DNA from 3 places in the Kocuria sp. LUK genome. Region 1 is predicted to be linked to each of the others. Evidence: riboswitches for the same ligand, from Rfam matches in the RefSeq annotation. Region 1 holds a riboswitch; each other region holds the start of a gene.

Region 1 (3,262 bases):
GCCCGCACATAGCGGGCGGCCGCGGCGGCGGGGTCCGGGGCCGCGCAGATCCCCGAGACCACCGCGAGCCCGGCGGCCCCGGCGGCCCGCAGCGGGGCGGCGTCCTCGACGCGCACCCCGCCGATGGCCAGGCACGGCAGGCCCGTGCGGGCGGCGGCGCGGGCGAAGCCCTCGACCCCGAGCGGCTCGGGGTGGTCGGGCTTGGTGCGCGTGGCGTGCACGGCGCCCACACCGAGGTAGTCCACGGTGCCCGGGGGCAGCGCCGAGGCGGCGGCCAGCTCCCCGGCCGAGGCCGCGCTCAGGCCCAGGACCGCGTCCGGGCCCACGACGCGGCGGGCGAGCTCGACGGGCAGGTCGGCCTGCCCCACGTGCACCCCCGCCACGGGGGCCCCCGCGGCCCGGGCCGCGAGGTAGACGTCGGCGCGGTCGTCGACGAGCACGGGCACCGCACGGCCCACGCGCTCGGCCACGGCCACGAGCAGGGCCGTGAGCTCGCGGGCGGTGGCGCGCTTGTCCCGGACCTGGACCATGCCGGCGCCACCGGCCACGGCGGCCGCGACGACGTCGGGAACCCGGCGCGGGGCGCTGAGGGCGGTGTCGGTCACTAGGTGCAGGACGAGGGCGGCGGGATCGAGGCGGGCGCTCACCGGCCGTCCTCCTCGCGCACGAGCCGGGCCCGGGCGGCGACCTGCTCCGGGGTGATCCCGTGCAGCCGGTCCAGCAGGTTCACGGCGAAGGACCCCGGCCCCCCGGCGGTGGCCGCGGCGTCCTCGGCGGCCAGGGTGTAGACGGTGGTGGCCGCGACGGCCGCGGCCGCCGGGTCCTCCGCCACGGCGGTGAACGCGGCCGTCAGGGCCCCGAGGGCGCAGCCGCCGCCGGTGATGCGGGTCAGCATCGCGCTCCCGTGGGGGACGCGCACGACCGCCCCACCGGCGGAGCGCACCAGGTCCACGGGCCCGGACACGGCGACCGCGCACCCGGCCCGTGCGGCCAGCTCGGCGGCGGCCCCGCGCGCCGCGTCGACGTCGTCGGTGGCGTCCGTGCCGCGGCCGCCGGCGCCGCCGGCGAGGCCGATCACCTCGGACGCGTTGCCGCGCACCACGGCAGGGCGGAAGGCGAGCAGGTCGCGGGCGAGTGCGGTGCGCACGGGCAGCGCGCCGACGGCCACCGGGTCCAGCACCCAGGGCCGGCCCGCGCGGGAGCGGGCGCCGACGGCCTCGTAGGCCGCCCCGCGCTGCTCGGCGGAGGGCGTGCCGGTGTTCACGAGCAGCCCGTCGGCGAGCTCGGCGAACACCCCGCCCTCCCCCTGGATGTCGGTCATCGCCGGGGACGCGCCCACGGCGAGCAGGACGTTGGCGGTGACGTTGGCGACCACCGTGTTGGTGATGCACTGCACGAGCGGGGCGGCCGTGCGCAGCCGCTCGAGGGCCGCGGCGGCGGCCTCGGCGAGGGCGGGGTCCGGGGGCGCGGCGCTCCCGGGCCGCGGCGGGGAGGTGGAGACGGCATCGCGCATTGCGACATCCCTTCGCTAGTACTGACTAGATCAGGTTCGACGGGTGTGATCTCAGCCGCTGCTCGCGGCACCCCGTGTCACGTGGTCCTGCCAGTCTAGCCACCCGTGCGGCACGGGGCCCGGCAGGTCCGGACCGGTGCGGCGGGTCCGGCGGTGCGGCGGGTCCGGCACGGGGCCCGGCGGTGCGGCGGTCGGGGCGGGGACGGCCCCGGCCGCCCGGCCGGGGTCCGTGCGCGGTCGCCGCGCCGGGTCCGGGACGGGGAAGGACCCCGGCCGCGCGGGCCGGGGTCCTTCCGGGTGCTGCAGGGTGGGATGCCGGGGCTCAGCCCTCGCCGGCGGGGCGGCCGCTGGTGAGGTCCTCGGCCTTGACGCCGACGCCCACGATGGTCGGGGCACCGGAGCCCTGCGGGCGCTCCTGCCCGGCGGGCCGGGCGGGCAGCTTCGCGACGTGGCGGGCGCCCTCGGCGGCCGCGGCCTCCTCGGCGGTGACCGTCGCCTCGCCCGCCCGTCCGGCCGGGGCGCTGGCCCGGCGGGAACGACGACGGGGCCGTGCGGGCTCCTCAGGGCGGGCCGGCTCCTCCTGCCGCGGCTGCTCCGGCCGGCGGGGCTGCTCCGCCTGGCGGGCCGGCTTCTCCCGCGGGGCACGCTCCTGCCGCGGGGCCGGCTCGGGGGCACGGCGCGCCGGGGTCTCGGCCTGCGCGTCCGCCGGGGCACCGAAGGCGTCGGCCAGGGAGTCCAGCGTCAGCCGGGCGCCCTCCGCAGGGCGCTCGGGCTGCTCACCGGCCGCGGCGTGGCCCTGCGGGAGCTCGATGACCTCGCCCTTGATCGTCAGGCGCGACGCGGCGCCGTCCTGCTGCTCGGGCGCGGCCCCGCGATCCTCGCCACGGTCCTCGCCGCGGGGCTCCTCACGGTCCCCGGGCTCCGGCCGCTGCGCGGACTCGCCGCCCTGGCCCCGGTTGCGGCTGCGCTTGCCGCGCCGCTTCTTGCGGGAGCGCCCGGATCCCTCCGAGCGGCCCTCGCTCTCCTCGCCCCGGGCCCCCTCCGCCGCGGGAGCCGTTCCGGCCGCCGCGTGCTCGGCGGCGGCCTCGGCCGGCACCTCGTGGTGGGTGGCGGCGGCGATGGTCGCGAACGCGGTGCGGGCCGCCTCCGCCTTCGCCTTCTCCGCGGGATCCGCCTCGGCCGGGCGGGCCTCGGCCCGCGGCTGCTGCTCGGCGCCGCCGCGGCGGCTGCGCTTGCGCTCGGTGCGGTTCGGGCGCTGCTCGCGCGACTCGGAGCCGGACCCGCCGGCGCGGCCCTCGAGCGGGTGGTCGTGGACGACGACCCCGCGGCCGGCGCAGTGCTCGCACGGCTCCGAGAAGACCTCGAGCAGGCCCGTGCCCATGCGCTTGCGGGTCATCTGCACGAGGCCCAGCGAGGTGACCTCGGCGACCTGGTGCTTGGTGCGGTCGCGCCCCAGGCACTCGACGAGACGCCGGAGCACGAGGTCGCGGTTGGTCTCGAGGACCATGTCGATGAAGTCGATGACGATGATCCCGCCGATGTCGCGCAGGCGCAGCTGCCGCACGATCTCCTCGGCGGCCTCGAGGTTGTTCTTGGTGACGGTCTCCTCGAGGTTGCCGCCGGAACCGGTGAACTTGCCCGTGTTGACGTCGACGACGGTCATCGCCTCGGTGCGGTCGATCACGAGCGAGCCGCCCGAGGGGAGGTAGACCTTGCGGTCCAGCGCCTTCTGGATCTGCTCCTCCACCC
Region 2 (3,262 bases), on a different contig from region 1:
GCCGCCGCGCTGCCCGACCCGGCCGTCGCCGCGGCCGCCGACGGGCTGCTGGTGCTGGGCGGCGGCGACGTCGACCCCGCCCTCCACGGGGCCGAGGGGCCCGTGCCCGGCCAGTACGGCGTCGACCCGCGCGCCGACCGCTACACCCTGGAGCTGCTCACCGCGTGCCTCGACCGCGACGCCCCGCTGCTCGCCGTCGGCCGCGGCGCCCAGCTGCTGAACATCGCGTGCGGCGGGACCCTCGTCCCCGGCCTCGGCCCCGGGCACCAGGGGCACCCCGAGCGGGCCGAGGCCCGGGAGGAGGAGGTCGTGCTCGCGCCCGGCAGCCGCCTGGCCGGTCTCCTCGGTGCCGGGCGGGCCACCGTCCGCTCCGACCACCACCAGGGCCTCGCCGTCGTGGGCCCCGCGCTGCAGGTCGCCGCCGTGGCCGGGGACGGCACCGTCGAGGCCGTCGAGCACCGCCACCGCACCTGGGTCCTCGGGCTGCAGTGGCATCCCGAGGACGCCCACGGTCCGTGCGCGCACCGGCGGGCGCTGTTCGGCGCCTTCGGGGCGCAGCTGGCGGCCGGCCGCCGCCCGGCCGCGGGGGAGCAGCTGCTGGCCGCGTGATCCGGCGGGCACCGCTCCCGCACGAGGATCACCCAACCCGCGAGGGACACCCAGCCCCCGAGGGACACCCAGCCCGCGAGGGGCGGCGTCCGGCGGTTCTGCTTCCCGCAGAGCCGCCGGACGCCGCCCCTCGCAGTGCGTCTTCGCGGTGCGTCCCGGGGTGCGTCCCGGGGTGCGTGCCGGGGTCAGGCCGGCAGCAGCTCCCGCAGCCGGCGGGCGGCCGCCTCCGGGTCGGCGGCCTCCGTGACGGCCCGCACGACGACGGCGCGCCGCGCCCCGGCCGCCAGCACCGCCGGCAGGCGATCGGCGTCGATGCCGCCGATCGCGAACCACGGCACGGTCCCCGTCCGGCCGGCGGTCAGCGCGGCGGTCTCCTCGACGAGCCCGAGGCCGGTGGCCGCCCGCCCGGGCTTGGTGGGGGTCTCCCACAGCGGGCCGGTGCAGAAGTAGTCGACCTCGGGGTCCTCGAGCGCGGCGCGGGCCTGGGCGGTGCTGTGGGTCGAGCGCCCGATCAGCACGTCCGGGCCGAGCAGCGCGCGGGCCTGTGTGGGGGAGAGGTCGTGCTGGCCGCCGTGGAAGACGTCGGCGCCCACGAGCGCGGCGACGTCGGCGCGGTCGTTGACGGCGACCAGCGTCCCGTGCTCGGCCGCGACCCGCGCCAGCACCGCCAGGGCCTCGAGCTCGGCGTCCACCTCGAGGGACTTGTCGCGCAGCTGCACGACGTCCGCCCCGCCGGCGCAGACCGCGTGCAGGAACTCCTCGAGGTCGCCCCGCTCCGTGCGCGCGCCGGTGCACACGTACAGGCGGGCCGCGGCCAGCCGGGCGGTCCGCTCGCGGCGCAGCGCGCTCACCGGCGCGCCGCCGGGCGCACCGGGGGTCGTGACGGATCGGGGGGTCTCGGTATGCTGGGTCACACGCTGAACAGTAGTCCGTGAGGACGAGTTCCAGCGCGTTCTGCGGGAGCCCCGGACGGGGCTGAGAGGGCTTGAGCGCCGACCGCCACACCTGATGCGGGTCATGCCGCCGTAGGAAAGGACAGCCGGTGGACACCGTGCACCCTCCGACCACCTTCCCGCACCCGGCCGGGGCCGAGCACCTGCGCGCGGACGTCGCCGTGGTCGGCGCCGGCGTCATCGGCCTGGCCACCGCCTGGGAGCTGCGGCGCCGGGGGTGCTCCGTCGTCGTCGTCGACCCCGACCCCGGGGCGGGCGCCAGCCGCGCCGCCGCCGGGATGCTCGCCCCCGTCAGCGAGGTCCGGCACCAGCAGGACGCGCTCGTCCCCCTCATGCGCGCCTCGGCCGCCGCGTACCCGGGGTTCGTGGCCGGGCTCGAGGCCGCCGCGGGCGCGTCCGTGGGCCACCGCGCCACCGAGACCCTCGTCTGCGCCGCCGATCCCGCCGACCGGCAGGCCCTGGCCGACCTGCGGGAGCTGCAGCTGCGCCACGGCATGGAGGTGGAGGCCCTGCCGGTGCGCGCGGCCCGCGCCCTCGAGCCCGCGCTGAGCCCCCGGCTCGCCGGCGCCTTCCGGATCCCCGGGGACCACCAGGTCGACCCGCGCCGGCTCGTCGCGGCCCTGCTCGCCGCCCTCACCGCCCAGGACCCGCCCGAGGGCGCCCCGGCCGGGCCCGTCCGCATCGTCCACGACCGGGTCACGGCCCTGCGCCGCGGGCCCTCCGGCGCCGTGACCGGCGTGCGCCTGTCCCGGGGCGGGATGGTCTCCGCCGGCGGGACGCTCCTGGCCCCGGGCGCCGCCCTCGCCGCGATCGACGGGCTGCCCGCCGGGGCCCGCCCGCCCCTGCGCCCGGTGCACGGGGACATCCTGCGCGCCCGCCTGCCCGACGGGGCCCCCGAGCTGCTCGGGCGCACCGTGCGCGGGCTCGTCCACGGGGTGCCCGTCTACCTCGTGCCCCGGGCCGACCGCACGCTCGTGATCGGGGCGACCTCCCGCGAGGACGACCTCGCCGGGGCCAGCGCCGGCGGGGTGTTCCGGCTGCTGCGCGACGCCCAGGCGCTGGTGCCCGGCACTGCCGACCTCGAGCTCACCGAGGTCCTCGCCCGCGCCCGCCCCGGGACCCCCGACGACGTCCCCTGCCTCGGTCCGGTCCGCGACCCGGACGGGACCCCCGTGCCCGGGCTCGTGCTCTCCACCGGCTACTTCCGCCACGGCGTGCTGCTCGCCCCGCTGGCCGCCCGCCTCGCCGCCCAGCTGCTCGCCGGCGAGCCCGGCCCCGACCCCGCCGCCGACGCGCAGCTGCTGGCCACCACCGACCCGCAGCGCTTCGCCACCCCGTCCCCGACTCCCAGGAGCCCCCGATGACCGTCCTCCGCCTCAACGGCCGCCCGCACGAGACCGAGGGCGAGCCGACCGTCGCCGACCTCGTCGCCGAGGCCGTCGGCCGCCCCCTCGGGCCCGACGGCGCCCCGCTGGACGGCGGGCGCCTCGGGGTCGCCGTGGCCCTCGACGCCGCGGTCGTGCCCCGCAGCCGGTGGGCGACCACCACGGTGGGCGAGGGCCGGTCCGTCGAGATCGTCACCGCCGTGCAGGGAGGCTGAGCCCGTGCACCCCGCCTCCGACCCGCTCGTCCTCGACGGCGTGCGCCTGTCCTCCCGGCTGATCATGGGCACCGGCGGGCTGAGCTCCCTGCACACCCTC
Region 3 (3,262 bases), on a different contig from region 1:
CGTCCTGGCCGAAGGTGGGCTCGTCGAGCACGAGCACGTCGGGGGCGGTGGCCAGCACGGTGGCCACCGACAGCCGGCGCTGCTCCCCGCCGGAGAGGGTGAACGGGTTCGCCTCCGCCACGTGGGCTAGCCGCAGCCGCGCCAGCAGCCCGTCGGCCAGGCGGCGGCGCTCCTGCGGGTCCGCGCCGGCGAGGCGGGGCCCGTGCTCGAGCTCCTCGCGCACGGTGGGGCGCAGGAACTGGTGCTCGGGCTCCTGGAAGACCGTCCCGATCCGGGCCACGAGCTCGCGCCCGGGCCACGCGAACGGGTCCGGCCCGGCGCCGCGGGCCAGGGCGGGGGCGGCCTCGACGCGCCCCCGGACCGGGGGCAGCAGTCCCGCGAGGGTCAGGGCGGTCGTGGACTTGCCCGCGCCGTTGGGGCCGGTCAGCGCGAGCACCCGCCCCCGGCGGAGCACGGCGTCCACCCCGGCGACGGCCGTGGGCAGGTCCCGCCCGGCGGCCGCGTCGTCCACCGGGCGGCCGGTGCGCGCGGCCCGGCGGCGGGCCCGCAGCTGCCGCCGGGTCGGGCGGGTGCGGGAGACGGCCAGGTCCTCCCCCGTGAGCAGCGGCTCGGGCTCCGGCGCCCCGGGCACCGGCCGCGGGGCCGGGCGGGCGGGCGGCACCCAGCCGGGCACCCACACGCCGGCCGCGCGCAGTTCGTCGCCGGCGGCGCCGAAGACCTCCGCGGGCGGGCCGTCGTGGCTGATCCCGCCGTCGCGGCCCAGGACGACGACGCGGTCCACGGCGTCGGCCCACACGGCGGTGCGGTGCTCGACGACCACGAGGGTCGCGCCGCTGCGCTCGAGGCACGCCAGGACGGCCTCGCGGACCTGCCGCACGCCGTCGGGGTCGAGGTTGGCGGTCGGCTCGTCGAGCAGCAGCAGGCCCGGGTCCGTGGCGACGGCGCCGGCGAGCGCGAGCCGCTGCTTCTGCCCGCCGGACAGGGCCGCGGTGGGGTGCTCCAGGGGCAGGTCCAGCCCCACCCGGTCGAGGGCCTCCCGCACCCGGGGCCAGATCTGCTCCCGGGGCACGGCGAGGTTCTCGAGGCCGAACGCGGTGTCGTCGCCCACGCGCGGGAGCACGACCCCGGACTCGGGGTCCTGCTGCACGAGCCCGGCCCGGCCCCGTGCGCGCTCGGGGTCCGTGCCGTCCACGAGCAGCTCGCCGAGGCGGGCCTGCCCGTCGTCGTCGTGGAGCACGCCCGCGAGGGCGTGCAGGAGGGTGGACTTGCCCGCGCCCGAGGGACCGAGGAGCAGGACCCGCTCCCCCGGGTCGAGGACGAGGTCGATCCCGTGCAGGGAGGGCTCCTCCCGCCCGGGGTGGTGCCAGCCGAAGTCCCGGGCCTCGACCCGGGCGCCGCCGGCGGCGGGCCGGGCGCGGGCGGACGCGGCCGCGGTGGCCGTCACCGGCGCGCGGCCCGGCCGGAGGCGAGGCCGTCGAGCACGCCGGTGCGCGCCAGCGCCCGGACCGCGGCCCACATCAGCGCCCCCGCGAGCACGGCCCCGGACACCACGGCGAGGACGGCGTAGACGACCTGGTGGGAGAGGGCCCACTCGTAGTTGTAGATCAGGTTCTCGCTCACGCCCAGGAACAGCCCGCTGACGGCCCCGGCCAGGACGGCCACCAGCACGTCGAAGCGGCGGTAGCGCCACGCGGCGAGGACGAGCTCCGCGCCCAGGCCCTGGATCAGGCCGGAGAGGATCACGGTCCAGCCGAAGTGGGTGCCGAGCAGGCCCTGCAGCACGGCCGCGAGCAGCTCCACGAACAGCGCCGCGCCCGGCTTGCGGATCACGAGCCCGCCGAGCACGCCGGCCACGAGCCACCCGCCGGTGATCAGCCCGGTCGCGGGCGGGTAGGCCGTGGCGGCGGCGGCCACGGAAGGGTAGAGCAGGTTGGACCAGGCCCAGAACACGACCGCGCACACGGCGGCGAGGACGGCGGCGACGACGATGTCGACGACCCGCCACGAGAGCCGGCGCGCGGGGCGGGTGCGGTCCGTGGGACGGTGGACGGTGGTGTTCACGGCGGTTGCCTCCTGGGCTCAGCGAGCCGATCGGTGCCAGGAGGGGAGGACGGCACGGCGCGCCGTGGCGCGCACGACCGTCCCGAGGTGCTCGACTCCCTTCGCCGGTGCTAACCGGAGCAGGTTCGAGGGTCTGCGGTGATCCGCACTCTCAGCGCTGTGCCGCCGTCGCCGGCGGGGTGCGCTCCCCTGTCGTTCAAGTGCCACCCAGTCTACTGCGCCGGAGCCGCGGCCGGTACCCGGGCCGGTCGCGACCGGGACGGGGGTGCTCCGGACGGGATGCGCGGGGCGGGTCCGCGCCCGGACGTGCGCGAGGGCGGGGCTCCGCCCCCGGTTCCCCGGGGCGGAGCCCCGCCCTCGCGCACCGCTGCCGCGGGCTCAGACCTCGGAGCCGCTGGTGGCCTTCGGCCGGTTCTCCAGCTCGTGGACCTTGCGGCTGATGGCGACCTTGATGACCGTGCCGACGAGACCGGTCATCAGCGCCCAGATGATGATGCCCGTCCAGGCCTCCTCCGGGTCCGGGTTCTTGGCCGGGGGCTCCTGGCCCGTGACCTTCTTCCAGCCGGCGGCCAGGACCTTGTTCGTCAGGGCTACGCCGCCGAGGGAGGCGCCGGTGCCGAGCAGGTGCAGGATCTGGGTGTTCATGGGCGGGTGCTCCTTCTGGGTCGCGGGCCGGGGCGGGGGCCCCTGGGATCCGTCCCAGCCTAGCGCGTCCGCCCGGGGCCGTCAGTGTGCTGTCCGTCGGGGCCGACGCGGTTGAGCACCTCCTGCAGGTCGTCCTGGGTGAGGGTGTCGCGGTTGAGGTGCTTGGTGCGGTAGGTCGAGCGCCCCACCATGTGCGCCGAGACGGGCACCGTGAGCAGCTGGAACACCCACCCGAGCACGATCAGCGGGATCATCCACGCGTTGCGGCTGCCCAGGGCGACCGCGGTGAGCATCAGCAGCAGCCCGAAGACCTGGGGCTTGGTGCCGGCGTGCATGCGGGTCAGCAGGTCGGGGAAGCGGACGAGGCCCACGGCCGCGGCCAGCGACATCAGGGCGCCGACCACGAGGCACACGGCCGTCGCCGCGTCCAGGACGGTCTCGGTCACGGGGCTCACCGCCCGTGCTCGGCGGTCTGGGTCGCGAAGCGCGCGACCGTCACGGAGCCGATGAAGCCCACGAGCGAGACGATGACCATGAGCACCAGGTTGTCCAGGTG

What was found. Region 1 has a riboswitch for thiamine pyrophosphate ahead of thiM (hydroxyethylthiazole kinase). Riboswitches for the same ligand answer to the same signal wherever they lie in the genome.
Region 2: linked by a shared signal. The riboswitch ahead of thiO (glycine oxidase ThiO) and the one ahead of thiM (hydroxyethylthiazole kinase) in region 1 are both predicted to bind thiamine pyrophosphate.
Region 3: linked by a shared signal. The riboswitch ahead of LQU92_RS12805 (ECF transporter S component) and the one ahead of thiM (hydroxyethylthiazole kinase) in region 1 are both predicted to bind thiamine pyrophosphate.

The regions. Positions count from the first base shown of each region.
Region 1 covers NZ_JAJMZI010000001.1:41,958-45,219, reverse strand. Annotated here, with positions in the region: gene thiE (thiamine phosphate synthase) at 1-647, opposite strand, end outside; gene thiM (hydroxyethylthiazole kinase) at 644-1,513, opposite strand; TPP riboswitch at 1,504-1,598, opposite strand; gene LQU92_RS00200 (ribonuclease E/G) at 1,836-3,262, opposite strand, start outside.
Region 2 covers NZ_JAJMZI010000004.1:2,889-6,150, forward strand. Annotated here, with positions in the region: gene LQU92_RS07920 (gamma-glutamyl-gamma-aminobutyrate hydrolase family protein) at 1-609, shown strand, start outside; gene thiE (thiamine phosphate synthase) at 795-1,460, opposite strand; TPP riboswitch at 1,556-1,658, shown strand; gene thiO (glycine oxidase ThiO) at 1,652-2,926, shown strand; gene thiS (sulfur carrier protein ThiS) at 2,923-3,162, shown strand; gene LQU92_RS07940 (thiazole synthase) at 3,227-3,262, shown strand, end outside.
Region 3 covers NZ_JAJMZI010000007.1:23,432-26,693, reverse strand. Annotated here, with positions in the region: gene LQU92_RS12810 (ABC transporter ATP-binding protein) at 1-1,444, opposite strand, end outside; gene LQU92_RS12805 (ECF transporter S component) at 1,441-2,061, opposite strand; TPP riboswitch at 2,141-2,262, opposite strand; gene LQU92_RS12800 (DUF4235 domain-containing protein) at 2,440-2,706, opposite strand; gene mnhG (monovalent cation/H(+) antiporter subunit G) at 2,766-3,152, opposite strand; gene LQU92_RS12790 (monovalent cation/H+ antiporter complex subunit F) at 3,158-3,262, opposite strand, start outside.